Regions from separate parts of the Xanthomonas sp. NCPPB 3200 genome, predicted to be linked through region 2. Evidence: predicted binding sites of a transcription regulator. Region 2 holds the regulator's gene; each other region holds the start of a gene.
What was found. The regulator FliA, encoded in region 2, starts transcription of late flagellar genes. The targets are predictions, from matches to a motif close to TAAAGTTTNNCNNNCNNNGGCCGATAA.
Positions count from the first base shown of each region.

Region 1: the regulator FliA is predicted to act here: its motif matches at 6,552-6,578, upstream of AC06DU_RS15545 (methyl-accepting chemotaxis protein).
Region 3: the regulator FliA is predicted to act here: its motif matches at 6,241-6,267, upstream of AC06DU_RS02130 (GGDEF domain-containing protein).

Region 1 covers NZ_CM150785.1:3,582,945-3,592,627, forward strand. The annotation lists gene AC06DU_RS15525 (glycoside hydrolase family 15 protein) at 1-1,688, shown strand, start outside; gene otsA (alpha,alpha-trehalose-phosphate synthase (UDP-forming)) at 1,685-3,052, shown strand; gene AC06DU_RS15535 (glucose/quinate/shikimate family membrane-bound PQQ-dependent dehydrogenase) at 3,662-6,100, shown strand; gene AC06DU_RS15540 (hypothetical protein) at 6,121-6,474, shown strand; gene AC06DU_RS15545 (methyl-accepting chemotaxis protein) at 6,645-8,513, shown strand; gene AC06DU_RS15550 (thiol-disulfide oxidoreductase DCC family protein) at 8,767-9,192, opposite strand; gene AC06DU_RS15555 (DUF4166 domain-containing protein) at 9,263-9,683, opposite strand, start outside.
Region 2 covers NZ_CM150785.1:2,277,235-2,286,917, forward strand. The annotation lists gene AC06DU_RS09930 (hypothetical protein) at 1-291, shown strand, start outside; gene AC06DU_RS09935 (hypothetical protein) at 547-1,095, shown strand; gene AC06DU_RS09940 (XVIPCD domain-containing protein) at 1,200-2,102, shown strand; gene AC06DU_RS09945 (chemotaxis protein CheA) at 2,301-3,959, opposite strand; gene AC06DU_RS09950 (protein phosphatase CheZ) at 3,962-4,588, opposite strand; gene cheY (chemotaxis response regulator CheY) at 4,588-4,980, opposite strand; gene AC06DU_RS09960 (RNA polymerase sigma factor FliA) at 5,016-5,783, opposite strand; gene AC06DU_RS09965 (MinD/ParA family protein) at 5,780-6,664, opposite strand; gene flhF (flagellar biosynthesis protein FlhF) at 6,651-8,333, opposite strand; gene flhA (flagellar biosynthesis protein FlhA) at 9,441-9,683, opposite strand, start outside.
Region 3 covers NZ_CM150785.1:497,481-507,163, reverse strand. The annotation lists gene malQ (4-alpha-glucanotransferase) at 1-250, opposite strand, end outside; gene treZ (malto-oligosyltrehalose trehalohydrolase) at 247-2,004, opposite strand; gene AC06DU_RS02140 (1,4-alpha-glucan branching enzyme) at 2,007-4,238, opposite strand; gene glgA (glycogen synthase GlgA) at 4,235-5,818, opposite strand; gene AC06DU_RS02130 (GGDEF domain-containing protein) at 6,305-7,924, shown strand; gene AC06DU_RS02125 (DUF808 domain-containing protein) at 8,079-9,020, opposite strand; gene AC06DU_RS02120 (ABC1 kinase family protein) at 9,259-9,683, shown strand, end outside.

The DNA of each region.
Region 1 (9,683 bases), 1.3 Mb from region 2:
TGCCGGCCTTCGACGGCGACCCGGCGTTCTGTTCGCTGCTCTCGCCCAAGCGCGAAGGCGGTGACTTTGCCGTGGAGCTGGAGGACTTCGCCAGCAGCGAGCAACACTATCTGCCCAATACCGCTGTGCTGCGCACCGTGTTGCGCGACCACCACGGCGGCGAAGTGGAAGTCATCGACTTCGCACCGCGCTGGCGCAATAACGGGCGTTTCTACCGGCCCGTCAGCATCATCCGGCAGATCCGCCCGCTGGCCGGCAACCCGCGCATCATCGTGCGCGCCCGCCCGCTGGCCGACTGGGGCGGACGCAGCCCGGAAACCACCTGGGGCAGCAATCACATCCGCTGGGTGCTGCCCGAATTCACCCTGCGCCTGACCACCGACGTGCCGGTACGCTTCGTACGCGACGGCCTGCCGTTCGTGCTCAGCCACCCGGTCAACCTGGTGCTGGGCGTGGACGAATCGCTGACCCGCTCGCTCACCGGCTATGTGCAGGAGGCGCAGGAACGCACCGAAGAATACTGGCGCGAATGGGTGCGCTACCTGTCGATTCCGCTCGACTGGCAGGAAGCGGTGATCCGCAGCGCAATCACGCTCAAGCTGTGCCAGTACGAAGACAGCGGCGCCATCATCGCGGCGATGACCACCTCGATCCCGGAAGCACCGAATACCCCGCGCAACTGGGATTACCGCTATTGCTGGCTGCGCGATGCCGCATTCGTGGTGCGTGCGCTGAATCGCCTGGGCGCCACCCGCACGATGGAGCAGTTCATCGGCTACATCTTCAACATCGCCACCGCCGACGGCACCATGCAGCCGCTGTATGGCATCGGTTTCGAATCCCAGCTAGAAGAGCACGAAGTCGAAACGATGGACGGCTACCGCGGCATGGGCCCGGTACGCCGCGGCAACCTGGCCTGGATCCAGCAGCAGCACGATGTCTACGGCAGCGTGGTGCTGGCGTCCACCCAGCTGTTCTTCGACCTGCGCCTGAAGGACCAGGGCGATGCGGACACCTTCCGCCGCCTGGAGCCGCTGGGCGAGCGCGCCTTCGCGCTGCACAACGTGCCCGATGCCGGCCTGTGGGAATTCCGCGGCCGCGCCGAAGTGCATACCTACACCGCTGCGATGTGCTGGGCTGCCTGCGATCGCCTCTCCAAGATCGCCGACCGGCTGGTGCTGCCCGAGCGCAGCGTGTACTGGCGCGAGCGCGCCGACACGATTCGTGAACGCGTGCTGGGCGAGGCCTGGAGCGAAGAGCGCGGCCATTTCACCGATACGCTGGGCGGTCATCGCCTGGACGCATCGCTGTTGCTGCTGGCCGATATCGGCATCGTCGCCAACGACGACAGCCGCTTCGTGCGCACGGTCGAAGCGGTTGGCCGCGTGCTCAAGCATGGCGATGCGCTATATCGCTACATCGCACCGGATGACTTCGGTGAGCCGGAAACCAGCTTCACCATCTGCACGTTCTGGTACATCGACGCGCTGGCCGCGATCGGCCGCAATGAGGAGGCGCGTGAATTGTTCGAGCGCATCCTCTCGCGCCGCAATCACCTCGGCTTGCTGTCGGAGGATCTATCGTTTGAAGACGGCGAAGCCTGGGGGAATTTCCCCCAGACCTATTCGCATGTGGGCTTGATCATCGCAGCGATGCGCTTGTCGCGGAGCTGGCAGGAGGCGTCATGAGTCGTTTGGTGGTGGTATCCAACCGCGTTGCAGTGCCCGGCGAAAACCGCGCCGGCGGGCTGGCGGTTGGTCTGTTGGCTGCACTCAAGGAGCGCGGCGGTGTGTGGTTCGGCTGGAGCGGCAAGACCGTCCGCGGCGACAGCGGCGGCATGCACGAACAGACCGAGGGCGACATCAAGTTCGTCACCATGGACCTCAACAAGCGCGACATCGATTCGTACTACAACGGGTTCGCCAATCGCACGCTGTGGCCGCTGCTGCACTTCCGCCTGGACCTGGTCGATTACGACCGCGCCACCCGCGAAGGCTATATGCGCGTCAACCGGCTATTCGCCGAAAAGCTGGCGCCGTTGTTGAAGGACAGCGACACGCTGTGGATCCACGATTACCACATGATTCCGCTGGGCGCGATGCTGCGCGAGCTGGGTGTGGGCTGCAAGATGGGCTTCTTCCTGCACGTGCCGATGCCCTCGGCCGACCTGATGCAGGCAATGCCCGATCACGCGCGCTTGTTTAGCACGTTCTATGCGTATGACCTGGTCGGCTTCCAGACCCAGCGCGATGCCGAGCGCTTCAAGGCCTATGTGCGTCTGTTCGGCGGTGGCCGCATTCTTGAAGGCGACATCGTCGAAGGCCCCGGCGGGCGTCGCTTCAGTGCCGCGGCGTTCCCGATCGGGATCGATACCGACCTGATCGCCAACCAGGCCAAGGCCTCGGTCGGCAAGCAGGCCGTGCGCGACCTGCGCGAAAGCCTGCGCGGCCGGCAACTGGCGATCGGCGTGGACCGGCTGGATTATTCCAAGGGCCTGCCGGAACGCTTCCAGGGTTTCGAACGCTATCTGGAGCGTTATCCGGACCAATCCGGCAGCCTGACCTATCTACAGATCGCGCCGGTATCGCGTGGCGACGTCAACGAGTACCGCCAGTTGCGCGGGCAGCTGGAACAGATCGCCGGCCACATCAACGGTGGACATGCCGAGCCGGATTGGACGCCGCTGCGCTACGTCAATCAGAACTTCAGCCATGCAACGTTGACCGGTTTTTATCGCGCGGCCTCGGTTGGCCTGGTCACGCCACTGCGCGATGGCATGAACCTGGTCGCCAAGGAATTCGTCGCGGCGCAGGATCCGCAGAATCCGGGCGTCTTGGTGCTGTCGTTGCTGGCCGGTGCAGCGGACGAAATGAAAGAGGCACTGCTGGTCAATCCGCACGATCTGGACGGCGTGGCCGACGCGATCGCCACTGCGGCAAGCATGCCGCTGGCAACCCGCATCGAACGCTGGAGCGCGATGATGGATCATCTGCGCAAGAACAACATCAATCACTGGCGCCAGCGCTACCTGCAGGCGCTTGCAGATATCTGACTCCGGTGTCCGCAACGCAGGCTGCCAGCACCACGCTATCAGCACAGACGCGCTGCGCACCGGCAGCGCCCCCCTTTTCCCCTCGGGAGAAGGGGGCCGAAGGGCGGATGAGGGTACGCGTGTACGTACAAGTGGAAATGTCCGAAGCGTAAAGTCCAGCTTCTACAAATCCCAACTCCCGAATGCCGAATCCCCGCCTCACCGCTTGAGTCAATAACTCAATAGAACTACTGCAGGATCCTGCATTTGTCGCGGCGCACGAATGCACCAAACACCGACTGACGCCTGCACCAATCTCCAGCCATATCGAATTTGAGCAATTTCAGCGCCTCAGCCGCATGGCCTGGAACGTTGGTTCTCATTCCGTCACGGACACAAGCGTCATTGCGGTCTAAAATATCTGCATGAGTAGCGCTGAGGACCCTGGGAGGGGCTGCGCGTTCATATCCGGACGTTCTGCTTTAGGACGTTTTTGTTGGATCCAAGGCCGCCCTTTGCCAGCCTGTGATCTTGCTCCCTCCACGACTCGCCACCGCCTGCCGGTGCCTGGGTCCTTCCTGACATCTCAAAATGACTGATCAATCCTCAAAACGTGGACTAGGCACCTGGTTGCTGGTGGTCTATGCCGTGGTGATCGCCGTGCTCGGTGCGGTGCTTGCCTACGAGGGCGGCCGCCTGGTCGCCGTCGGTGGCTCCTGGTATTACCTGCTGGCGGGCATCGGCCTGTTCCTGGCCGGCGTGTTGCTGGCACTGGGCAAGCGTGCCGGCCTGTGGCTGTTTGGCGCCACGCTGGCGGCCACCATCGCCTGGGCGCTGTGGGAAGTGGGCCTGGATGGCTGGGGCCTGGTCCCGCGTCTGGCCTGGATGTCGGTGCTGGGGCTGGTGCTGCTGCCGTTCTGGGGCGTGGCCCGCCGCCGTATGCAGCCGCTGTCGGGGCTTGGCTATGTGCTGGTGACCGGCGTGCTGCCGATTCTGGGCGCAACGCTGATCCTGTGGCCACTGCTGGTGCCGCGCAATGTCGAACTGGCCGATGCCTCCAAGCTGCCGGCCGAGAATGCGACGCCGTTCAGCCGCGCCAACGTGCCCAGCCCGGACGGTAACGTCGCGGCCAATCACGATGCCAGCAACTGGACCTCGTACGCCGGCTCCAACCTGTCCAACCACTACACCCCCGGTGCGCAGATCACCCCGGAGAACGCCAAGAACCTGAAGGTGGCCTGGGAGTTCCATACCGGCGATCTGAAGCCGGCCGGCTCCAAGCTGGGCTACGCTTTCCAGAACACCCCGCTCAAGGTCGGCGAGCTGCTCTACATCTGCACCCCGACCCAGAAGGTGATCGCGGTGGAAGCAGCCAACGGCAAGGAGCGCTGGCGCTTCGACCCGCAGACCAATCCGAAGGCGATGGCCGGCGTTGCCGCCACCACCTGCCGCGGCGTGTCGTACTACCAGGCGCCGCAAGGCACCGCCGAGTGCCCGACGCGGATCTTCTGGCCGATGGTCGATGGCCGCCTCGGCGCGCTGGACGCGCAGACCGGCAAGCTGTGCACCAGCTTCGGCAACAACGGCTTTGTCGATCTCAACGCCGGCACCGGCAACACCAAGCCGGGCTTCGTCGGCCCGACCTCGCCGCCGGTGGTGATGCGCGGCGTGGTGATCCAGCCCACCGGCCAGGTGCGTGACGGCCAGGAAGGCGATGCGCCGTCGGGCGTGGTGCGTGGCTTCGATGCGCTCACCGGCCAGCTGCGCTGGGCCTGGGACCTGGGCAACCCGGCGATCACCGCCGAGCCACCGGCCGGGCAGACCTATACCCGTTCCACCCCGAACGTGTGGTCGCTGATGGCCGCCGACGACGAACTGGGCCTGGTCTATCTGCCGACCGGCAATGCCTCGGGCGATTTCTTCGGCAAGGGCCGCACCCCGCAGGATGAGGAATACACCGCCTCGCTGGTTGCCGTGGATGCGGCCACCGGCAAGGAGCGTTGGCACTTCCGCACCGTCAACCACGACCTGTGGGATTACGACATCGGCCCGCAGCCGAACCTGGTCGACTGGCCGGTCGCCGGCGGTGGCACCCGTCCTGCGGTGATCCAGGCCACCAAGTCCGGTCAGGTGTTCGTGCTGGACCGCGCCACCGGTGCGCCGCTCATGCCGGTCAAGCAGATCGCCGTGCCGCAGGGCACCGATCATGGCGACTGGACCGCGGCCACCCAGCCGATCTCGCCGGGCATGCCCAATACCGTGGGCGCACCGAGCCGCGAGTACGAAACCATCGTCGAATCCGACGCCTGGGGCATGACCCCGTTCGACCAGCTGGCCTGCCGCATCCAGTTCAAGCAGCTGCGCTACGAAGGCATGTTCACCCCGCCGACCCTGCAGGGCTCGCTGGCCTTTACCGGCAATCACGGCGGCATCAACTGGGGCGGCGTCTCGGTCGATCTGCAGCGCGGCATCATGGTGATGAACAGCAATCGCCTGCCCTACACCCTGCAGGTCTACACCCGCGAAAAGATGAATGAGCTGGGCGTGGTGTCGGTGTTCGACGGCAAGAGCAAGACGCCCGGCTACATGGCGCAGAAGGGCCTGGCCTACGGCGCCCGCAAGGAGCCGTGGATGTCGCCGCTCAACACGCCGTGCGTGGCACCGCCGTGGGGCTACATCTCCGGCGTGGACCTGCGCACCCAGCAGGTGCTCTGGCGGCGTCCGCTGGGCACCGGTTACGACCAGGGTCCGATGGGCATCCCGTCCAAGACCAAGTTCGAGATCGGCACGCCCAACAACAGCGGCTCGCTGGCCACCGCCGGCGGCGTGACCTTCATCGGCGCGACCCTGGACGACTTCATGCGCGGCTTCGACACCCGCACCGGCAAGCAGGTCTGGGAGACCCGCGTGCCGGCCGGCCCGCAGGCCGCCCCGCTGAGCTACACCATCGACGGCAAGCAGTACATCGTGGCCGCCGTGGGTGGACACGACCGCATGGAAACCAAGTCGGGCGACAGCGTGATCGCCTGGGCGCTGCCGGATGACGCGGGCGCCAAGCCGGCGAAGTAAGCCGGTGTAACGTCAGCTAGTTGGGCATCGATAGACCGGTCATCGTGAGATGGCCGGTTTTTTTTTGGGAATCGGGATTCGGGATTCGGGAATGGGAGAAGCGCTTTTCTGTCGTCTTTCAGGGCTGGGCTGGATTGATGGCGCGCCCGATTCCCCAATCCCCACTCCCGATTCCCCGCGCTTCGATGCGTGTTCGTCGCGTTGCACCGATGGCGCCGCTGGCCAGTCTTGGTGGCGCGCATGCGATCGGACTGCGTGGCATCGAGGTCTACGAAGTGTTTACGGAGCCCGCTGATATTTCACGTGAAATTTACAATTGCAAGACCGGCATCCGGCTGCAAATCACGGTTCCGCAGCACATCGGGCGGCACTGAAACCGCTTCCAAATCAACTACATCGGTGTTTTCGGGGGGCTGATCGGCAGATTCCGACGAACGGTGATTTCACGCCGTCATGATTCGGGCTCGGCCGCCGATACCCCATAGCAGCCCATGCAGCGCAGGACGCCGCTCCCCACACCGAATCACTCAGTTGGACTCAGCCTATGTCGCCCTCACCCGATGCCACCGCCGTCTCCCGCCCGCCTTCCGGCCGGAACCTTGCGCGTGCCAGCACGGCCGCATGGCTGCCTGCCGCTGCACAGATCGGGCTGCTGGGCTTGCTGACGCTCTACGCCGCCACGCTGCTGCCCGGCGGTGTCTGGACCGGCTTGGGCCGCTTGCTGCCGGCGCTGCTGGTACTGGGGGCGGCAAGTGCCGGGCTGTGGTGGTGGGCACGCCGTCGCGGTGTGGCGCAACTGCAACAGGCGATCGGCACGGTGACCGCCATCGGTGACGGGCGCTTTCAGCGCCTGGATCTGCGCACCGCCTCCGGCGAACTCGCGCCGTTGCTGCACGCCCTGCAGGCGACCCAGGACAAGCTGGCCATCCGCCTCGATGTGATGGAACAGGGGCTGCGCCACGGCCAGTTCGTGATCAAGGCGCTGGACGATCTGGACACCATGATCCGCATCGCCGACGACGACGGCCAGGTGCTGTTCGCCAACCGCAAACTGCTGGCGATGCTCAAGCTGATCGAGCCGGATGTGCAGAGCTTCCGCCCCAGCTTCCATGCCGAAGGCTTCGTCGGCGGCAGCATCGGCGACATCTATCCCGACAGCCAGGCCGCGATCGACCGCATGCGTGCGCTGACCGCCTCCAAGGCGGTGCGCGCGCCGTTCTTCGGCCGCCAGATCGACTTCGTCTACAGCCCGATCATCGCCGCCGACGGCACCAAGCTCGGCACCATCGCGCAGTGGATGGACGTCACCGCGCAGGTCAACGCCGAGCAGGCGCTGATCCAGATTATCGATGCCGCCGCGGCCGGCGATTTCAGCCGGCGCATGCAGATCGACGGCATGGACGGCGTGCTGCTGTCGCTGGCGCAGGGCATCAACCGCATCTACGACTCGGTGGAAACCCACCTGGCCGCCTTGGCGCGGGTGATCGGTGCACTGGCCGAAGGCGACCTCACCCAACGCGTGGAGGGCGATGCGCACGGCATCTTCGCGCGTCTGCGCGACGACACCAACCAGACCGTGACCCGGCTGACCGAGATCATCGGCGACATCCAGATCGCATCGGACACGATCCGCCGCGCGGCGGTGGAAATCGCCGCCGGAAACGCCGACCTGTCCGAGCGCACCGAGCAGCAGGCCGCCAATCTGGAAGAAACCGCCAGCTCCATGGAAGAACTCACCTCCACCGTGAAGCAGAACGCCGACAGCGCGCTGCAGGCCAACCGGCTGGTAGTGGGCACCGGCGAAGTCGCGCACAACGGCGGCCAGGTGATGGACGATGTGGTGTCCACCATGGGCCAGATCAGCACCGCCTCGCGCAAGATCGGCGAGATCATCGGCGTCATCGACGGCATCGCCTTCCAGACCAATATCCTGGCGCTCAACGCCGCGGTGGAAGCCGCACGCGCCGGCGAACAGGGCCGCGGCTTTGCGGTGGTCGCCTCGGAAGTGCGCGCGCTGGCGCGGCGCTCGGCCGATGCGGCAAAGGAGATCAAGACGCTGATCGCCGACTCCACCGACAAGGTCGAACTGGGCTCGGGCCTGGTGCACCGCGCCGGCGCGACCATGCGCGAGATCGTCGGCTCGGTCAAACACGTCACCGACATCATGAGCGAGATCACCGCCGCCAGCGCCGAGCAATCCAGCGGCATCGAACAAGTCAACCGCACCGTCGCGCAACTGGACGAAGTCACCCAACGCAACGCCGCGCTGGTGGAAGAAGCCACCGCCGCCGCGCGCAGCCTGGAAGAACAGGCCGTGGAACTGGCCGATGCGGTGTCGATCTTCCGCCTGCAGCCTGCGCACAGCGGCAACCCGAAAGCAGCGCCCGCAAGCTTCAAAAACGCAGCCGCGTAAGCCGCCGTCACGGAATCACCGTAGGAGCGCACCAGGGCGCGACGAAGCCTTCCCGGTAACGCCGCATCGCGCCCAGGTGCGCTCCTACACAAAGCAGGCATGCCTGTCCGCCACCAAAGATCCAGCACACGCGGACGAACAACACTCCGTATCGACAAGCCATCATAGAAATCAACGCGCAGTCGTAGGAGCGCACCCGGGCGCGACGAAGCTTTCCCGGTAACGCCGCATCGCGCCCAGGTGCGCTCCTACGCTAGTCGAGAAACCGCTCGCGCTGCTCTGGGCTCGGCAGCATGCAATGCTCGCTGCGACCGAACCAGCGGTAGCGATGGCGTGCGATCAGGCGATAGCCGATGTCGCGCGCGCGACGCGGCACCACGCGCAACACCGTGGCCAGCCGCCAGAAGCCGCCCAACCCGGCCAGCACCCGCACGATCGCGTCGCTGTCGGTCCACGCACCGCGGTCATCCACCAGCAGAAACGACAACGGGTCGTCCGGATCCAGCCCATGCTGCTGCAACAGCGCACGTCCGGCCTGGCCCTGCATTGCGGCAAAGCGATAATGCCCGCGTCGATCATGACGCAGCAGGAACCTGACCCAGCCATTGCACAGCAGGCACACGCCATCGAACACGATGGTCGCGGGCACAGCACCTGGCTGACGGCCGGGCGGCTCCACGCGCGACGGCTTCGAGTGAGCAGGCTCCAACCGAGACGACTCCAGCTGAGACACGTCAACGAGCGGTGGATCAACGCGGTTCAAGCCAGCCCTCGTAGCGAATGAACGGGCCGACCAGCGGCAAGTGCACGTCGACCAGGAATCCGTAACGCCCGGCGTCGGCATGCTCGCGGCAACGCACCTGCTCGAACCAGCGCGCAGGCAACCGGATCCAGCCCAATGCCCACACCCGCGTGGCCTGCCAGTACAGCGACTGCGCGTCGGCGCGCAGCGCGAATTCAAACCGCACCGCGCCCAGATGTTCGCGCAGGCGCGTGCCCTCGCGCCACAGGCGCGAATGCATCGGCAGGCCGCCAAACCGCCGATGCCAGCGCTCGCCCGCCGCGTCTGCAAGAAACTCCACTTCGACCTCCACCTCGCCACTGCGCGGCAAGCGGCTCAACAGCGCCAGTAACGGGACCAGCGCATGCGTGCCGCGTTGAATCCTTGCC
Region 2 (9,683 bases):
GTTGACGAAACCAAACTCGATGGACGCTGGTTTGAATTCCGTTTTGATCGCAATGTGGCCGGTGCATCGCCTTCAATGACCGAGATCTGTCGTCTGGACTTCGACCGCTTCACCCAGCAGCTTGAGCTAATGGGATTTGCGCGCGAGCGCAACATCGTCGAGGACGGTCGCTGGATGAGTGATCTCTACACGCGCCCAGGGATGCGTGTAGAGGTTTTCCCGAGAGGCGAAGCTGCGGAACCGCAAGAGTTGGTAGCGCACAAATGCGTCGAATGGGTCTACATCCGATAAGCTGAGGTAGCGGACATGTCACTCAGCCCTGGAGTTGTCAGGCCTCATAAAGCAATGCGTGCATAGGGCATTGGGGGTACTTGAGAGGCGTGCATGACACGATGACATTGAAAAAACTGTCAAAATTCCCCCCTGCAGCACCAACACTTATTGGAGAAAGCCGTGCCCCTTGCAAACGATCCAATGCGCTTTGCACTCACGGCATTGATTACCTGCCTGATTGCTGGCTGCAGCCTGCAACCGCCGCCTGCAAACGTGCCTATCGCAAAGGAGCAGATAGAGATGAGAACGGTCGTCCCGTTGGTACGGAGTTTGACCCCACATGATCGTGGGCCTACAGAGCTGGAATTCGATGTACCCGCACTGCCCGACGACGCGACTCCTCCCGTTTTCATCGGTGTGCGGATCACCGGTGTCGATCCAACTGCCGTCTCCCAAAGTGCTGACAGGCTGATTAGCGCTGGTGTTTCGGCTGAGCTCCACTTGGAGCGTATTGAACCATCCGGTCCGGTCTCCGTGGAATTGCAGCGTAGTCAGCGTGTGGGAGTAGGTCAGCAGGCGTCCATTCCCTTGTCAGCTGATGGTATGGCTCCTGGTCTGTTCGCTTTTGATGCGGACGGTACGACGCTGCAAGACGCCGGTTTGTCTACTGAACAGACCGCGTCCAGGGAGTTGGCGTTCGGCTATAGCAATGCTGTCCAGCCAGGCCATTATCGGCTCAAACTGCGCTTTGATCAGAACGCCGAGGCGCTGGTTGCGGCTAATGCGCAACTTCTTGTCGCTTACACCTATAAAGGAAAGTAAGGGGAGTGAGCATGGATGATCGTGAAAAGCGCTATGCAGTCACTGTCTACGTCGCTGCCGCAGGTACGCCGTTGATGGCCGGAGGCACATCCTTCGGTGGCCATATGTACTACTCGATTGACGACGGAACGACTGTCAAAAGTTATGGGTTCTCGCCCATCAAGCATGGCGAGGCTAGCGGGCCAGGAAAAGTTTCGTTCAATGACGTCGATACCTACCAAAAACCATATTACTCACGCACGATGGAGATCGATAAGGCGCAGTATGAAAAGCTGGAGGCCTTCGGCGCGGCCCCTGCTAAGCACGGGTTCAATATGGAATATCACGGTGCTAAAAACAGTTGTATCGACTTCACGTGGGATGCGCTCAATCACGCTGGACTGCACCGGAAGACAAAAGATGGAGTTGATAAAGGCTTTGAGGGGGATATCAGACCCGTAGAAAACGTAGATGATATCAAGAGCATTTCTGCTCCTGTGCCTAAAAGTGAGTTGAATAAGGAGCACAACAATCCGAAGCCCAAGCAGGAACTTTGGCAGAAGGTGATTGGTGAGGCGCAGCCGCCCGGTGAGCAGGTATCTCCACTACAGGAAGTAACACAGCTCGCGAGAGTGCTGCCAACAGATCCGCTGCATCACCAAGCAAAAGAAGCCGTTCGCCGCCTTGAGCAAGGTCTCGGCCGCGAGTACGACGACAACAGCGCACGGCTGGCAGCAAGCAGCGCGTATTTAGCCAAAGAGAACGGGCTGTCGCGAATCGATCATGTCGTGCTGAGCGAGAACACCAAGTCCGTGCGGCAGGGCGAGAACGTCTTCGTTGTGGAAGGTGCGTTGAACGATCCCGCTCACAAGATGGCGCATATGAAGACGAGTGATGCGATTGCGCAGCCCGTCGAGCAATCCTTGGCGCAATTACAGGCCTTGGGCGAAACTCAGCGCCAACAGCAATCCCAGCAGCAGGAGCAACAGCGAGAGCAGTCGATTTCGCCTCAACACCGGATGGTGTGAGGGCTAGTGAAATAGCGGTTTCAGGTTCACTTCCACGGCAGCCTGACCGTCGCCAAACCGTCGCGCCCATGCCCGCGCGCGTAGCAGCGTAGATCGGCAGCGATGCTGGTAGTGAAACGACAACGGCCGCAGTACGCGGCCGTTAGATCAGGCAACCAGGATCGTCTTGACGATTCCCGATTCCCGATTCCCGAAACATCAATGATCGCTGGAACGCAATCCATCCACATCCAGAATCAGCGCCATGCGGCCGTCGCCGATCAGGGTGGCGCCGGCGTAGCCGGGCAGGCCGCGCAGGGCGCGGGGCAGGGGCTTGATCACCACTTCCTCGCGGCCGCGGACCTGGTCCACCACCAGGCCGAAGCGGGTTTCGCCGGCCTGCAGCAGCACCACCGTCAATAGCGGCGGCTGTTCGGCAGGCACGCCCAGCCAGCGGCGCAGGTCGATCAGCGGCAGGGTGTGCGAGCGGCGGTCCAGCACGGCGCGGCCGTCGAACCAGCCCAGCGAGGTCTGCGGGGCGTGCAGTACTTCGACCACGCGCGCCAGCGGCAGGGCATAGACCGCTTCGCCGGCCTGCACCAGCAGCGTGGGCAGGATCGCCAGGGTCAGCGGCACGCGGATCATGAAGCGGCTGCCGCGGCCCAGTTCGGACTGGATCTGGATCTGTCCGCTGAGTTCGCGGATGCGCGATTGCACCACGTCCATGCCGACGCCGCGGCCGGAGATGTCGGTGACTTCGGCCTTGGTCGAAAAGCCCGGCATGAAGATCAGGTGCAGGCACTCGTCGGTGCTCAGGCGGGCGGCGGCTTCGGCATCGATCAGGCCCTTGTTGCGGGCGATCTCGCGCAGGCGTTCGGGGTCGATGCCGGCGCCGTCGTCCTGGATCTCGATGCTGACGTAGTCGCCTTCCTGCTGCGCCGACAGGCGCACATGGCCGCTGCGCGGTTTGCCGGTGGCTTCGCGCAGGGCCGGCGATTCGATGCCGTGGTCGATCGCGTTGCGCACCAGGTGCACCAGCGGGTCGGCCAGGGCTTCGACCAGGTTGCGATCCAGTTCCGTCTCGGCGCCGATCAGTTCCAGTTCCACTTCCTTGGACAGCGTGCGCGCGACATCGCGGGCCACCTTGGGGAAGCGCGCGAACACCTTGCTCACCGGTTGCATGCGGGTGCGCATCACCGCGGTCTGCAGGCGCGCGGTGGCGATGTCCAGGGTGCTGACCGCGCGGTCGAGTTCTTCGTCGCGCAGGCGGGTACGCAGGGTCTTGAGGCGGTTGCGCGACAGCACCAGTTCGCCGATCAGGTTGACGATGGCGTCCAGGCGCTTGGTGTCCACGCGCACGGTCTGCTCGGCGTCGGCCGCCTTGGCCGCCGCCTTGGGCGCGGCCTTGGCGCCCGGCGCAGCAGCGCCGTGTGCGTCATCGTGTGCAGGTGCAGGTGCAGCGGCAGCGGCCTTGGGCGCGGCCTTGACCGCCGGCGGGCCGCTCTTGGCGTCGAACTGCGCAATCAGCGAGGCCGGTGCATGCGGCACGGTTTCGCCCGAGCCCATCGCATCCAGCATGGCCTGCAGATAATCCAGCGACTGCTGCGCGGCATCGAAGTGATGCGCCTGCAACACCGCCTGGCCGGAGCGCGCCATGCCCAGGGTTTCCTCGGCGGCGTGGCAGAGCTCCACCATCGGCTTGATCGCCAGGAAGCCGGCGCCGCCCTTGAGCGTGTGGAAGCCGCGGAACACCGCGTTGAGCTGGTCGGCTTCGTCCGGTGCCTGTTCCAGCGACACCAGCTGTTCGCCGAGGCGATCCAGGATCTCCTGGGCCTCGACAATGAAATCGGCAGCAATATCGTCTGGAACAGCACTCATGGTTACAGCCCCAATCCGGACAGCAGGTCGTCGGCGTCGTCCTGCGACACCGCGTGACGGTCCAGGCCCTTGACTGCAGGACCGGCAAGACCGCCGTCGTCTTTCTTCGGCTCGGGATTCTTCGGCGGCAGGCCGAGTGCACCGAAGCCCTCGTGCACGCGCCGCACGATGCCGGCCACGCGACGGATGATCTGGCCGCTCAGGTCCTGGTAGCTCTGCGCCAGTGACAGCTCGGTCAGGTTATGGCGCATCTTGTCCATCAGCGCGCCCTGGTCCTGGTTCAGGCCACCGTCGCGCAGCTGGTTGGCCAGCTCGCGGCATTCCTCGACCAGGTCCAGCGTGCGATGGCTGGCTTTCTCGGTCATTTCCACCACGTGGTCCAGGCGCGAGCAGGCATCGTCCAGTTCGCCTGCTTCCTCGGGCACGGTGGGCAACTCGCCCAGCGCCTGCCCGAGTTCGCGCGCGAGCCGGCTCAGGCTCTGCATCATCGGGCGCGTGCGCAGCGCGGCGAGGTGGTCCACCTCGCGCCGCCAGGCGACCTGGTCACCGCTTTCCAGTGCATCGAGCGCGTGCTGCAGGCGCTCGATCAGGGCGGCACGTTCGGCATCGGCTTCCACGGTGGCGTTCATCAGGCGGTCGCCGCCAGACGTTCGAACACCTTGCCCAGCTTCTCTTCCAGCGTCTGTGCGGTGAACGGCTTGATGATGTAGCCGTTCACGCCGCACTGGGCCGCTTCGATGATCTGCTCGCGCTTGGCTTCGGCGGTCACCATCATCACCGGCAGGTGCTTGAGCTTGGCGTCGGCGCGGATGTTGCGCAGCAGGTCGATGCCGGTCATGCCGGGCATGTTCCAGTCGGTGACCACGAAATCGAACGGGCCGGCCCGCAACGCCGCCAATGCGCTGTTGCCGTCTTCGGCCTCTGCGGTATTGGTGAAGCCCAGATCGCCCAACAGATTCTTGACGATACGTCGCATCGTCGAGAAGTCGTCCACGATCAAAATCCGCATGTTCTTGTTCACATCAAGCTCCTAACACTAAAAAATGCGCGAAAAAATCATTCGTCAATTTCGACACCGGCATCGGCCAGTTCGAAGACCTTGAGGCGGCCGCGCAGACGCACCACCGCCTGGCCATGGATCTGGCAGACGCGCGATTCGCTGACACCGAGCACGGCGCCGATTTCTTTCAGGTTCAATTCCTGTTCGTAGTACAGCGACAGCACCAGCTGCTCGCGCTCGGGCAACTGGCCGATGGCCTTGCCCAGCTCGCGGCCGAATTCGCCACGCTCCATCATCTGCTGCGGATTGGGGCCGCCCTTGGCGGTGGTGTCCAGCTCGCCGTGATCCTCGATCCGCGACTCCAGGCTCAGCACCTGGCCGCGGGCGGCATCTTCCATCAGACGCAGGTAGTCGGGCAGCGGCATCTCCATCGCGGCGGCCACTTCGGTGGCGGCGGCGGCGCGGCCGGTGTGCTGTTCGATCTTGCGCACGGCGGCGGCAGCGTCGCGTGCGCGGCGGTGCACCGAGCGCGGCACCCAGTCACCCCGCCGGATTTCGTCGATCATCGAGCCGCGGATGCGGATCGAGGCATAGGTCTCGAACGAGGCGCCCTGTTCGGAGTCGTAACTGCGCGAGGCTTCGATCAGGCCGATCATGCCGGCCTGGATCAGATCGTCCACTTCCACGCTCGCCGGCAGGCGCGCGGCCAGATGGTGGGCGATACGGCGCACCAGGTCGGCGTGCTGGGTGACGATGTCGTTGGCGTTGTTGCGCTGCACGGCGCGGTACTGCGCGCTGGCCGTGGTTGCGGTAGCGGTGCTCATGCGGCCACTCCCCGTTGGATGATGCGTTCGACGAAGAACTCGACATTGCCGCGCGGCACGGTGGGGGCCTGCCAGCGCGAGGTACGGCGAGCGATTTCTGCAATGGCCTGCGCCGACGGACTGGCGGGGTAGGCCTTGATGACCGGCTGCTGGCGCTGCACCGACAGGCGCAACCAGTCGTCCTGCGGCACGTGGCCGAGGTAGTTCAGCGACACGTCGCCGAGAAACTTTTCGCAGACCCGCGACAGCTTGTCGTACAGCAGGCGGCCTTCGTTGGGGTCGCGCACCATGTTGGCGATGATCTGCAGGCGGTCTACGCCGCGTTCGCGCGAGAGCACCTTGATCAGCGCGTAGGCGTCGGTGATCGAGGCCGGCTCGTCGCAGACCACCACCACGGTGTCCTGGGCGGCCTGGCAGAAGGTCAGCACGCTGTCGGTGATGCCGGCGGCGGTGTCGATGACCATCACGTCCAGGTCGCGCTCCAGCTCGGAGAACACGTTGACCAGGCCGATGTGCTGGGCCGGGGCCAGTTCGGCCATGTGGCGGCGGCCGGAAGCGGCCGGGACCACCAGCACGCCGCCGGGGCCTTCGATGATCACTTCATCCAGCGTGCAGCGGCCGGCGATCAGGTCGGCCAGGGTGTACTTGGGCGACAGGCCCAGCACCACGTCCAGGTTGGCCAGGCCCAGGTCGGCGTCCAGCAGCAGGGTGCGCTTGCCCATGTCGGCCAGCGCCACCGCCAGGTTGGCGGAGATGTTGGTTTTACCCACGCCGCCCTTGCCACCGGTCACGGCAATGGTGCGCACCGGGCCCAGGGGCTCGGGACGGGTCGCCGACAGGGGGAAGGCGTTGGTCAGCTTGGCGTATTCACGCGACTGCATGGTTGTGCTCCGGAGTACAGGGCTTATCGGCAGCGCGCCGCAAATCTTCAAGGCGAAGAACGAGACTGGCGGCATTGGCGCGGTGCAGGTCGTCGGGGACCCGCTGTCCGTCAGTCACCCAGGTGATGGGCATTTGGTGATCGACGACGACCGACAGCGCACTACCGAAGCGGCCGGTCTCGTCAAGTTTGGTCAGCACCACGCCCTGGGGCTTGGCGTGGGCGAAGCGGCGCACGACCTCGTCGAGGTCGGAAAAGTGCGCGTTGGCAGGCAGCACCAGCAGCGAGGTGACCTGGTGCGCGGCGCGCAGCCAGTTCAGCTGGGCGGCCAGGGCGCGGTCGCGCTGGCCCATGCCGGCGGTGTCGATCAGCACCAGCTTGTAGTCGCGCAGGCGCTCGAGCAGTTCCAGCAGGCTTTCGGCGCTGTCGGCCTCGTGCACGGCGATGCCGAGCTGACGGCCGTAGCTGTGCAGCTGCTCGCGGCCGCCGACGCGCTGGGTGTCGGTGGTGACCAGGGCCACGTCGCGCGGGGCGTGCTGGGCGGCGAAGCGCTGGGCGAGCTTGGCGATGGTGGTGGTCTTGCCGGCGCCGGTCGGGCCGACCAGGGCGATCACGCCGCCGCGTTCCAGCGGGTCGACCGGGGCCACCGGCAGGCGCTTGGACAGCAGGCCCAGCATCAGCCCGCGGCCACGGTGCAATTCGGTATCGGCCGGGATCTGCAGTGCCACGTCGCGGATCAGGCCGGCGTCGAAGCCGTAGTCGTCCATCAGCTCCAGGGCCTGCGCGCGCACCGGCGAGCCACGCAGGCGCTCGTCGGTCAGGCGATTCATTTCGCGCTCGATCATCTGCCGCATCAGCGCCAGCTCGCCACGCAACTGCTTGAGTTCTTCATCGTTCTGCGGCGCCGGGGCGGCGGCGACCGGCACCGCGGCCAGCGCCGGCGGGGCAACCACCAGCGGCGGCAACGCGGCCGGCGGCAGGATCTGCGGCAGCGCGTCCAGGTCGAAGTCGGTGTCGTCGTCCAGCGCGTCCTCGTCCTGGTCGTAGCCGGCCTGCACGGGGGCAGCGGCGGCAGCCATGATCGGGGTCGGGGCCTGCACCGGGGCAGCCTGCACGGCGGCGCGCTGCACCGGCGCGGTGGTCAGGAAATCGGCGAACAGCTGTTCCGGCACGGCCGACAGCGCGTGTTCCTGGCGCGGCGCGGCGGTCACCGCGACGGCGTGCGCCAGGGCCTGGGCGGCGGGCGAGGGGGCGGCGGCGCTACGCACCGGTGCGGGCACCTGCGGCTGGCGCGGCACGTTGACCGGCTGGCGCAGCGCCATCGCGGCGATCATGTCTTCGGCGGCGCTGGCAACGCGCTGGCGCTGGCTCGTGCCGGCATCGGCGGCCGGCTTCAGCGGTGCGTGAACCGGTGCGGTGGCGACTTGCGGGGCCGGTGCCTGCGGGGCAGCTGCCGACGGGATCGGCGCGGCGGCAACGGCCGGCGTCTCGGAGCGCGCGGTTTCCAGGGCGCGCTGCACGAGTTCTTCGTCGTAGTTGCTGGCAGCGACGATCTCGATGCCTTCGGCGGTGCGGCGATTGGACAGGATCACTGCGTCCGGGCCGTGTTCTTCACGCACCATGCGGAATGCGGTGCGCATGTCCGGGGCAACGAAGCGTTTGATTTTCATGCGAAGTGCCTCCAGGAACGGGACCCGCCGGACGCCGGACGGGTGCGCGATGAATGTGGGTGTGTTGCCAGCGTCATGAGTTGCCTGTCCCGTTCGGTTGTTCCAAGTGCTGCTCTCGCCCCGCAGCGGTGGCGCTGGCTGCGGTCTCGGCAGAGCTAATGCACGCGGCGTGCCAAAACGGGGTGCCGGGGTTCCGGCGCGGGGAGCTGGTGTATCGGGACGGTGCGGGGCTGTGCGTGCGGCCGGGTCCGAGCGCTTTAAGTCAATGGCGTGATTGACTTTTTTCCAGGGCGGCGATGCGCTGGCGTCGTCGTGCGGGCGGATGCGCTGGCGGGTCGGAGGTCCAGTCTGAGGCGCTTGGGACGTCTGGAAACGGGCAGCGCCGTGCAATCGATTGGAGATCCGGACCAGTGGCGGCTTTCCGACGCCGGGTGCTGGTCGGCGTGGTGGGTAGGTTCGTAGGAGCGCACCCGGGCGCGACGGGCCGTGCCGGTAAAATCTGTCGCGCCCAGGTGCGCTCCTACGGTGGTGTCGGCGTCTGCGGTGTGTTGTCGGATTGCCTGGCCTGTCGTAGGAGCGCACCCGGGCGCGACGGGCCGTGCCGGTAAAACCTGTCGCGCCCAGGTGCGCTCCTACGGTGGTGTCGGCGTCTGCGGTGTGTTCCCGGGTTGCCTGGCCTGTCGTAGGAGCGCACCTGGGCGCGACGGGCTGTGCCGGTAACGCCTGTCGCGCCCAGGTGCGCTCCTACCGTGGTGTCGGCGTCCGCGATGTGTTGTCGGATTACCTGGCCTGTCGTAGGAGCGCACCCGGGCGCGACGGGCGGTGCCGGTAACGCCTGTCGCGCCCAGGTGCGCTCCTACGGTGGGGTCGGCGTCTGCGGTGCGTTGTCGGATTGCCTGGCCTGTCGTAGGAGCGCACCCGGGCGCGACGGGTGTGCCGGTAAAGCCTGTCGCGCCCGGGTGCGCTCCTACGGTGGTATCGGCGTCTGCGGTGTGTTCCCGGATTGCCTGACCTGTCGTAGGAGCGCACCCGGGCGCGACGGGGTGTGCCGGTAACGCCTGTCGCGCCCGGGTGCGCCCCACAGGGTGCGTTGGCCGGCGGCCGGTCTCAGCTGATCGTGCCGACCAGCTTCAGGCGCTTGTCTTCGGGCACTTCGCTGTAGGCCAGCACCGACAGGGACGGGACGCTGTGGCGGACCAGGCGGGCCAGGGCGGCGCGGACCTGGCCGGGCACCAGCACGACCGCCGGTTCGTTGCGGGCTTCCTGCTTGCCGACGCAGTCGGCCAGGCTCTGGTGCAGCCGCTCGGCCAGGCCGGGCTCCAGCGCCACGCCGTTGCCGTGGGTGGATTC
Region 3 (9,683 bases), 1.8 Mb from region 2:
CCGGCAGCAACCCGGCCACCTGCACGGTCAGCAGCGGCGCCGGCTCGGTGGCGTGCGCCTTGCAGCGACGCAGGCTGTCTTCGCGCTGCGCAGCGGTGCCGGCAGGCAGTTCCAGCGCGGTGAGCACCGCATGCAGCGATTGGTCGGACACCTGCCGTGGCTGGTCGCTGGCATCCACCCAGTCCACCATCACCCCGGCCGCGCCGGCCAGCGCATGTAGATCGCTCCTGCTCAGATCGCGGGTACTCATGCGCGCGCCTCGTGCCAGGCGATGAAGCCATCGACCGGCAACTGCTGCGCATCGGCAGCGACGTTTTCGACATGCGCGACGCGGCCGCGCAGCGGCGGCATCGGCACCGCCGAAGCGCCGACGTTGAAGGCGATATGCCACAGCCCGTCGGGCAGCTCCCAGCTGGCGGTCACCGCGCCGTCGGCCAGCACGCTGGCGCCTACCGCGCGTGCCTGTGCAAGCCCCGGTACCAGCCACTGGCGACGCACGCCCAGCAGCGCCTTGAACCAGGCTGTCCACTGCACGCCTTCGCCCTGCGCGGCGTCTTCGATCGGCGAACGCGAGGCGGCGAAGGTATCGTGGCTGTTCGGATCGGGAATGGTGGCGCGCTGCGCTTCGTCGGCGAATGCGGCGAAATGCGCGAATTCACGACGGCGCCCTTCGCGCACCGCATCGTCCAGCGGCGGGCCGAAGTCGGTGAAGAACAGGAACGGCTGCGTGGCGCCCCACGGCTCGCCCATGAAGAACAGCGGAATCATCGGCGTCAGCGTGGTCAGCGCCAGCGCAGCACGCAGGCGTTGCGGCGAGACCAGCACGCTCAGCCGCTCGCCGCGCGCACGGTTGCCGATCTGGTCGTGGTTCTGCGCAAAGACCACGAACTTGTGCGGCGGCAGCGCCCCGCTGGGCTCGCCACGCACATGCCCGCGCGGGTCCGGCTCGCCCTGGTAGGCGAAGCCTTCGCCGAGCACGCGCGCCAGGTGTTCGGTGGGCTTGTCGGCGAATGCGGCGTAATAGCCTTCCTCTTCGCCGGTCAGCAGCACGTGCAGGGCGTTGTGGAAATCGTCGTCCCACTGCGCGGTGTAGCCGCGTTGCAGCTGCGACGCCTGGTTGGCCTCGTTTTCCAGCACCAGATGCACATGGCGGCCGGCCGGCAGGCTGGCCTGCACGGTCTGCCGCAAGGTATCCAGGAAGGCGTTCGGGGTGATCGCATGCACCGCATCCAGGCGCAGGCCGTCGAAGCCGTATTCGTGCAGCCACATCAGCGCATTGTCGAGAAAGTAACGCTGCACCTGCGGCTTGCGGAAATCGATCGCCGCGCCCCATGGGGTGGGCTTGTCCTCGTTGAAGAACGGGGCGGCATAGCTGTGCAGATAATTGCCGTCCGGGCCGAAGTGGTTATAGACCACGTCCAGCAACACCATCAGGCCGTGTCCGTGCGCGGCGTCGATCAGCGCCTTCAATTGGTCCGGCGTGCCATAGGCTTCTACCGGTGCATACGGCAGCACGCCGTCGTAGCCCCAGTTGTGCGCGCCCGGAAATGCGCTCAGCGGCATCAGCTCGATCGCGGTGATGCCCATCGCCGCCAGCTGCGGCAGTTGCGCCTGCACACCGGCATAGCCGCCGCAGGTGCCGACGTGCAGTTCGTAGATCACCGCCTCGCCCCACGGCCGTCCCTGCCACTGGCTGTTCTGCCAGGCGTAGCCATCGCTGCGCTGCACGGCGCTGGGGCCGTGCACGCCCTCGGGCTGCCAGCGCGAGGCCGGATCCGGCACCGGTTCGCCGCCATCGACGCTGTAGCGATAGCGCGCATCCGCCGCGCATTCGATCACCGCGCTGAAGAAGCCATCCTGCGCGGCCTGCAACGCGATGCGCGCGCCGTCGTCGAAGACCACTTCCACGCTTTTGGCATCCGGTGCCCAGAGCGCGAAGCGCACCTGTCCCTCACCCGCTGGCCATGCACCCCATGCCGGCGTGGTGTCGTTGCGCTCGTTCATTCTTATTTCTCCGCTTGCAGATAGATTGTGGCCAGCGGCGGTAGGGTCAGGCGCAGGCGTTGTGCGTGCCCGTGCATGCCCATCGGCTCGGTCGCCAGGCGACCGCTGTTGCCGAGGTTGCTGCCACCGTAATGGGCACTGTCGGTGTTGAGGATTTCGCGCCAGCCGCCGGCACGCGGCACGCCAACGCGATAGTCGTGGTGCGGTTGCGGGGTGAGGTTGCTCACCGCCAGCAAGGGTGCGCCGCCATCGGGATCGTGGCGGATGAATGCCAGTACGCTGTTGCGCGCATCGTCGGCCACGCTCCAGTCGAAGCCGTCGGCACGATGCGTGCTGCGGTACAACGCCGGCACCCGTCGCAATGCGGCATTGAGATCGCCGACCAGTTGCTGCACGCCGCGATGCGCGGCGCCATCGAGCAGATGCCAATCCAGCGATTGATCGTGATTCCAGTCGTTCCACTGGCCGAATTCGGCGCCCATGAACAGCAGCTTGTCGCCTGGATGCGCCCACATCAGCGCCAGGTAGGCGCGCAGGTTGGCAAAGCGCCGCCAGTCGTCGCCGGGCATCTGCCCGAGCAGGCCGCCACTGCCGTGTACCACTTCGTCGTGCGAGAGCGGCAGCACAAAACGCTCGGAGAACGCGTACACCAGGCCGAAGGTGAGCTGGCTATGGTGCTGCGCGCGCTCGGCCGGGTCGCGCTGCATGTAGCTCAGCGTGTCGTGCATCCAGCCCATGTTCCATTTGTGGGTGAAGCCCAATCCGCCCTCGCTGATCGGCGCGGTCACGCCCGGCCAGGCGGTGGACTCTTCGGCGATGCTCAGCACACCGGGAAAGCGCGTGGCGATCTCGCTGTTGAGCTGGCGCAGGAAGGCGACCGCTTCCAGATTCTCGCGGCCGCCATGCGCGTTGGGCACCCACTCGCCTTCGGCACGGCCATAGTCGCGGTACAGCATCGAGGCCACCGCATCCACGCGCAGGCCGTCGAGGTGGTAGTGGTCGATCCACTCCAGCGCGCTGCCGAGCAGGTAGGCGGTCACTTCGGGCCGGCCGTAGTTGTAGATCAGCGTGTTCCAGTCGCGATGCATGCCTTCGCGCGGGTCGGCATGCTCGTACACCGCGGCGCCGTCGAACTGCGCCAGGCCGTGTGCATCATCGGGAAAGTGCGCGCTGACCCAGTCCAGGATCACGCCGATACCGGCGCGATGACAGGCATCGACGAACTGGGCAAAGCCATCCGGGCTGCCGTGGCGCGCAGTCGGTGCATACAGCCCCAGCGGTTGATAGCCCCAGGAGCCGCCGAACGGATGTTCGGTGATCGGCAGCAACTCGATATGGGTGAAGCCGAGCTGCTGCACATAGGGGATCAGTTGTGCGGCCAGTCCTGGCCAGTCCAGCGGCTGGTTGTGCCCATCGCGCCGCCAGGACGCGGCATGCACCTCATAGATCGACAGCGGCGCCGGCGCGGCATTGGCATCGCGCGCGGCCATCCAGGCGGCGTCGGTCCAGGCAAACGCTGCCGCGCCTGGCACCACCGAGGCGGTGGCCGGCGGCAATTCGCTCTGGCGCGCCACCGGGTCGGCCTTGAGCAACACGCGGCCATCGGCAGCGGTGATGGCGTACTTGTAACGCGTGCCGGCTTCCACACGCGGCAGGAACAGCTCCCAGAACCCGCCGATGCGCGGGCGCATCGGGTGCCGGCGCACGTCCCAGCCATTGAAATCGCCTACCACCGCCACGCGTTGCGCATGCGGCGCCCACACCGCAAAGCGCACCCCGGGCACGTCGTCGCAGTGCAGGTGCTGGGCACCCAGGGCACGGCGCAACGCCTGGCCATCGCCGGCAGCGATCTGCAGCAGGGTGGATTCGTCCAGCGTGGCGGCAAAGGCGTAAGGGTCTTCGATCTCCTGCACCACGTCCGGCCACACGATGCGCAGCCGATACGGGCCTTCGACCGCCAGCGTGCCCTCGAACACGCCATCGACCGGGCCGGCCTGCATGCGCGCCAGCAACTTGCCACGCGGATCGATCAAGCCCATGGCCTCGGCACCGGGCGCCAGCACGCGCACCAGCCGGCGGCCGTCCGCCTGGGAATGCGGGCCCAATACCGCGAATGCATCGGCAGGCAGGCCATCGGCCAGCGCCTGCACGCTCTGCACCAGATCCGCCATCCCATCCATGGTCACCGCCGTCGCTTCCGTCTCCTGCCCCTGCACGCCCAGCCGTTCGCTCATGACACCGTCGCAAGCGCGGGAGCGGTTGCGGCGGTGCGTTCGTACAGCGAGAGGTATTTCTTGCCCGCCACATCCCAACCACTGGGACGCAGCATCGCCGCGCGGCGCATCGCCGACAGCAGGCTGGGCAGGCGGAAGGTGCGGAATGCGCGCTCCAGGCAGCGGCGCAACGCTTCCACGCTGGCGTGCTGGAACAAAAAGCCGGTGACGCCGTCATCCACCGTGTCGATCAGGCCACCGGTGGCGTGCGCGATCGGCAGGCAGCCAAAACGCTGCGCATACATCTGGCTCAAGCCGCACGGCTCGAAGCGCGATGGCATCAGCAGGAAGTCGGCACCGGCGAACATGCGCCGCGCCAAGCCTTCCTCGAAACCGATGAAGGCACCGACCTGGCCCGGATAGCGCCGGGTCAGCTCGGCGACCTGTTGCTCGATCTCCGGCTCGCCGCCGCCGATCACCGCGATCTGGCCGCCGGCCGCCACGATCTGCGGGGCGACCTCGCAGATCAGGTCCAGGCCCTTCTGGTGCACCAGCCGCGACACCACCGCAAACAGCGGGCCGGTGCTCTCGCGCAGCCCGAAGGCCTTGCGCACCTGCGCGGCGTTGGCCTGACGGCCCTGCCACTGATTGACGCTGAAGTGCGTGTCCAGATATTCGTCGGTACGCGGGTCCCAGCTGGCGTCGATGCCGTTGACGATGCCGGTCAGCGCGCCCTTGGCGGCGCGGCCGGCCAGCAGGCGGTCCAGGCCACAGCCCTGCGCCGGACCGGTGATCTGCTGGGCATAGCTGACACTGACCGTATTGACGTGGTCGGCATGCACGATGCCGCCGCGCAGGAACGACATCTGCCCGTAGAACTCCAGCTCGGCCACACGCTCGGCCGGGATGCCCAGCGCAGCGGCCATCGAATACGGCACCAGGCCCTGGTAGGCCAGGTTGTGGATGGTCAACAGGCACGGCGTGCTGCCGCCGGACCAGCGCACATAGGCGGCCGCCAGCGCGCACGGCCAGTCGTTGAGGTGCAGCAGGCGCGGCTTCCAGCCCAGCCCGGCATGGCCGGCGGCGATCTGCGCGGCGGCATGCGACAGAGTGGCAAAGCGGATCGCGTTGTCTTCGAACTCCGAGCCGCTGGTGCTCACATAGGGCGAGCCGTCGCGTTCGAACAATTCCTTGGACAGCAGGATGTAGATCGGCAGCCCGTCCGATTGCACGATGCGGCCGATGTCGCAGGCCGGCAGTGCGGCATGCGCCAGCACCCGGCCGACGATCTCCACCTTGCCCGCCCGCGCCAGCACCGCCCGGTAGCCGGGGATCAGCACACGGACGTCGTAGCGATGGCGCAGCGCGCGTGGCAGCGCCGCAGCCACATCGCCCAGACCGCCCGCCTTGATGAAGTCCGCCATCTCCGACACCACGAACAAGGCGCCGCGGGTATCGGCCGGCGACACCGGCAGGCGCTCGTGATGGCGAATGAAGCGGCCACGCGCATCACGCGGCCGCCCGCTCTTCTTCAGAGTCGGGAGCATCGTGCTGCGCTCTAAGCGTGCGGTAGTAGCGTGAAGCGGCATCATGGCAACCATCTAAACGTCCGTCGTAAAGTGGGTGGAGACGGAAAAACAGCGAAGCGACAACCATCATCTGCCGATTCAGCCAGACGACCTGCTACGAATGAGGAGCGGGGCCAACGCGCGTACTCCACGTTGTCCTTGGGACGAATCTACACCCCGGGCAAATAAAATATGCGTGAATACGTGCTGACTTTTCTGCGACATCTACATTCCCTTGCGCATGGTTGCGTAGCTCTAAAGGCATAAGCGGCGCATTACAGTGCGATGACATCCCTGCCGTGGTGCGCGGTTGTTGAAACGCACCGAAAGCGGGCAACGACGGCGGCGCCCGCCATCACCCGCATGACTTGTTCAGCCGCGCACGCAGGACCGCTGTCGTCTACTGCCTGGCATCGGGGCTGCCTGCCGGAACTGCGCAGACCTGCCCAGACCGCTTAAGCGCGACGCCCGCGCGCCGATAACCCGCAATGGCACCACGACTTTCCGAGACCCCGGCGCATGGCAGACCAGCCTGAACTCCCAAGCCGCCCACGTGGCGGGCTGCGCCGCCTGTTGCCCTGGGGCGGCGCGGACAGCGCGCGCCCGGCCGCCGCCCTGCCCAGCGTGATCGGCGGCGGGCACGGCCTGGCCGCGCATCAGCTGGTGCCGGCCAAGAACAAGTCCGGCGCGCACGACCCGGCGGCCGCCACCGCCCTATTGATGCGCCTGTTCTCGCATGCCGCCCATCCGGAGGCCTTGCTGCTGGCCTTCGCCGAAGGCATCACCAGCCTGCATGGCGAACTCGGCGACATGGGCGTGCGCCTGAGCGCAGCCTATGCGGCCGGCGACTGGCCCGGCTACGGCCGCACCCTGCGGCAACTGATCGACAAGTACATCCGCACCATCGATACCGGCGACTCGCTGGCCGAAGGGCGCACCGAAGCCGAACAACTGCGCGACCTGCTGCGGCACGCGCTGGGCAATGCCCTGGCCACGCTGCTGCAACGCAGCCCGGAACTGGCCGAGGAAGCGCAGACCCTGGCATCGGCACTGCGCCACTGGCGCCCCGGCCATGAGCTGATCACGCTGGAACAGCGCCTGCGCGAACTGAGTCACCAGATCGGCCTGCGTGCCGAAGATGCCAGCGAGCAGCAGAACCTGCTGCTCGGCCTGTTCGACCTGCTGTTGGAGAACGTCGGCGAACTGCTCGACGATCGCAGCTGGCTGCAGGGCCAGATCTCGGTGGTGCGGCAGTTGATCTCCGGGCCGCTGGATGTCAGCTCGATCGAACAGGCACGCGGCACCTTGCGCGAGGTCATCTACAAGCAGGGCCTGCTCAAGCAAGGCATTGCCGACTCCAAGACCGCGATGCGCGAGATGATGGTGTCCTTCGTCGACCGGCTCGACGGCATGGCCACCAGCACCGGCGAGTACCACGATCGCGTTGCCGGCTATTCGCAGGCGATCGGCGACGCTCGCAGCATTCCCGACCTTAACCGGCTGTTGCAGGACGTGCTACAGGACACTGCCGGGGTGCAGGCGCAGGCGCTGGCCGCACGCGACGAGCTGCTGGCCGCACGCCGCCAGGTCGAGGACGCCGAGCAGCGCATCGCCTCGCTCGAACAGGAACTCAAGGACGTGGCCGGGCTGGTGCGCGAAGACCAGCTGACCGGCGCGCTGAACCGCCGTGGCTTCGAGGAACTGTTCCAGCGCGAGGCCGCACGCACCCAGCGCGGCGGGCAGCCGTTGTGCGTGGCGATGCTGGATCTGGACGACTTCCGCCGCCTCAACGAGACCCACGGCCACGCCGGTGGCGACGCCGCGCTGCGCCATACCGTGGACGTGGCCAAGTCGGTGCTGCGCACCACCGACGCCATCGCCCGCTTCGGCGGCGAGGAGTTCGTGCTGCTGTTGCCGGACTCCACCATCTTCGAAGCCAGCGCGGCGGTGATCCGCCTGCAGCGCGCACTGGCCCAGCGCTCGTTGCTGCACGAGGACGTGCGCGTGTTCGTCAGCTTCAGCGGCGGCGTGGCACTGCGCCATCTCGACGAGGCCCAGGACGATGTGATCCGCCGTGCCGACCGCGCCATGTATGACGCCAAGGCGGCCGGCAAGAATCGGGTGATCAGCGCCGACTAGCCGCGAACGCGGCCTGCCGCATCGACCGGTCGGACCGGATCACCGACGCACGACGCAGAGACGCCGCCGATCTTTCGGTTGCCGCCGGGCCCCACTACGACCAACCGCTTCCGTGCGGCGGCCAGGTGCTCCCCTGGCCCGCCGCGGGACGGCGTCAGTGCGCTGCCGGCTTCCCGCGCAGCTTCTGGAACAGCATCACCGCGCCCAGTACGATCGCACCGGCAACCACGCCGACCAGCATGTTGCCCAGTGCATCGACCAGCCAGCCCATGCCGCCGGCCGACTTGGCCAGGTCCTGCACCAGGTGATGCAGCGCCGGGATGTTGTGCACCAGGATGCCGCCGCCGACCAGGAACATCGCCAGCGTGCCGGCCACCGACAGGAACTTCATCAGCCACGGCGCGGCCACCAGGATGCCGCGGCCCAGCGCCGCCAACGCCGCGCCCTTCTTGCTCAGGTACAGGCCCAGGTCGTCCAGCTTGACGATGGCCGCGACCAGACCGTACACACCGATGGTCATCGCCAGGGCGATCGCCACCAGCACCGCGACCTGCTGGCCGAACGACACCCCGGCCACCACGCCCAGCGACAGCACGATGATCTCCGCCGACAGGATGAAGTCGGTGCGGATCGCGCCCTTGACCTTGTCCTTTTCCAGCGCCACCACGTCCACGTTCTGGTCGGCCAGCGCGCGGGTGCGCTCGGCATGCCGCTGCGCTTCCTCGTCCTGGTTGTGCAGGAACTTGTGCGCCAGCTTCTCCACGCCCTCGAAGCACAGGTAGGCACCGCCGATCATCATCAGCGGCATCACCAGCGGCACGTTGTAGCCGCGCCCGCGCAGCCAGGCCTCCAGGGCGCTGATCGCCAGTGCCGCCGGCACCAGGATCACCTTGTTCATCAGCGAGCCCTTGGCCACCGCCCACACCACCGGCAACTCGCGGTCGGCGGTGACGCCGGTGACCTGCTGCGCATTGAGCGCCAGGTCGTCGCCCAGGACGCCGGCGGTCTTCTTGGCCGCGACCTTGGTCAGGATGGAAACGTCGTCCAGCAGCGTGGCGATGTCGTCGAGCAGGGTGAACAGGCTGGCACCGGCCATGCGGGGGTCCTTCGTGAGTGGCGGTGGATTCTCGCCGATCCTGCGCCCGTATGGGGTGATGGCAGGCGGTTGCACGCCGTTGCCGACCGTTGGTGGGCGATCCCGACGCCCGCCGACCGCATGATTCGGCCATGCCCGTCGGCCTCGCCGCACACGACCGCGCCGTAGCCGCTTGTCTGGATTCACCGCCCGACGACCCGCCGCTGGCCACACTCGCGCTCTTGCACGACCGCCGGAGATGGCCTTGAGTCCGAACGACCCGTACCGCACACCGGCCCAGGCCGCGATCCCCGCCGACACCGGCGTGGTGGGCGGCATGAGCCGTCGCACGCAGATCCTGCGCCTGTTGCTGCGGTATCGCGGGTCGGGCGTGTTTGCCGGCATGAACCTGGATCCGGCTGCGATCAACGAGTACGAAGTGCCCGCCGAAGGCACGCCCGACCAGTTCGTCTCCGACCTGGAAGCGCTCGGCCCCACCTTCGTCAAGCTCGGCCAGATGCTGTCCACGCGGCCGGACATCGTGCCGCCGGAGTTCGCCACGGCGCTGGAGCGCATGCAGGAAAACACCAGTTCGGTGCCGGTGGAGCGCATCCGCCAGATCATCGAAGAAGAACTCGGCGTGTCGGTCAACAAGGCGTTCTCGTTTTTCGATCCGGTGCCGCT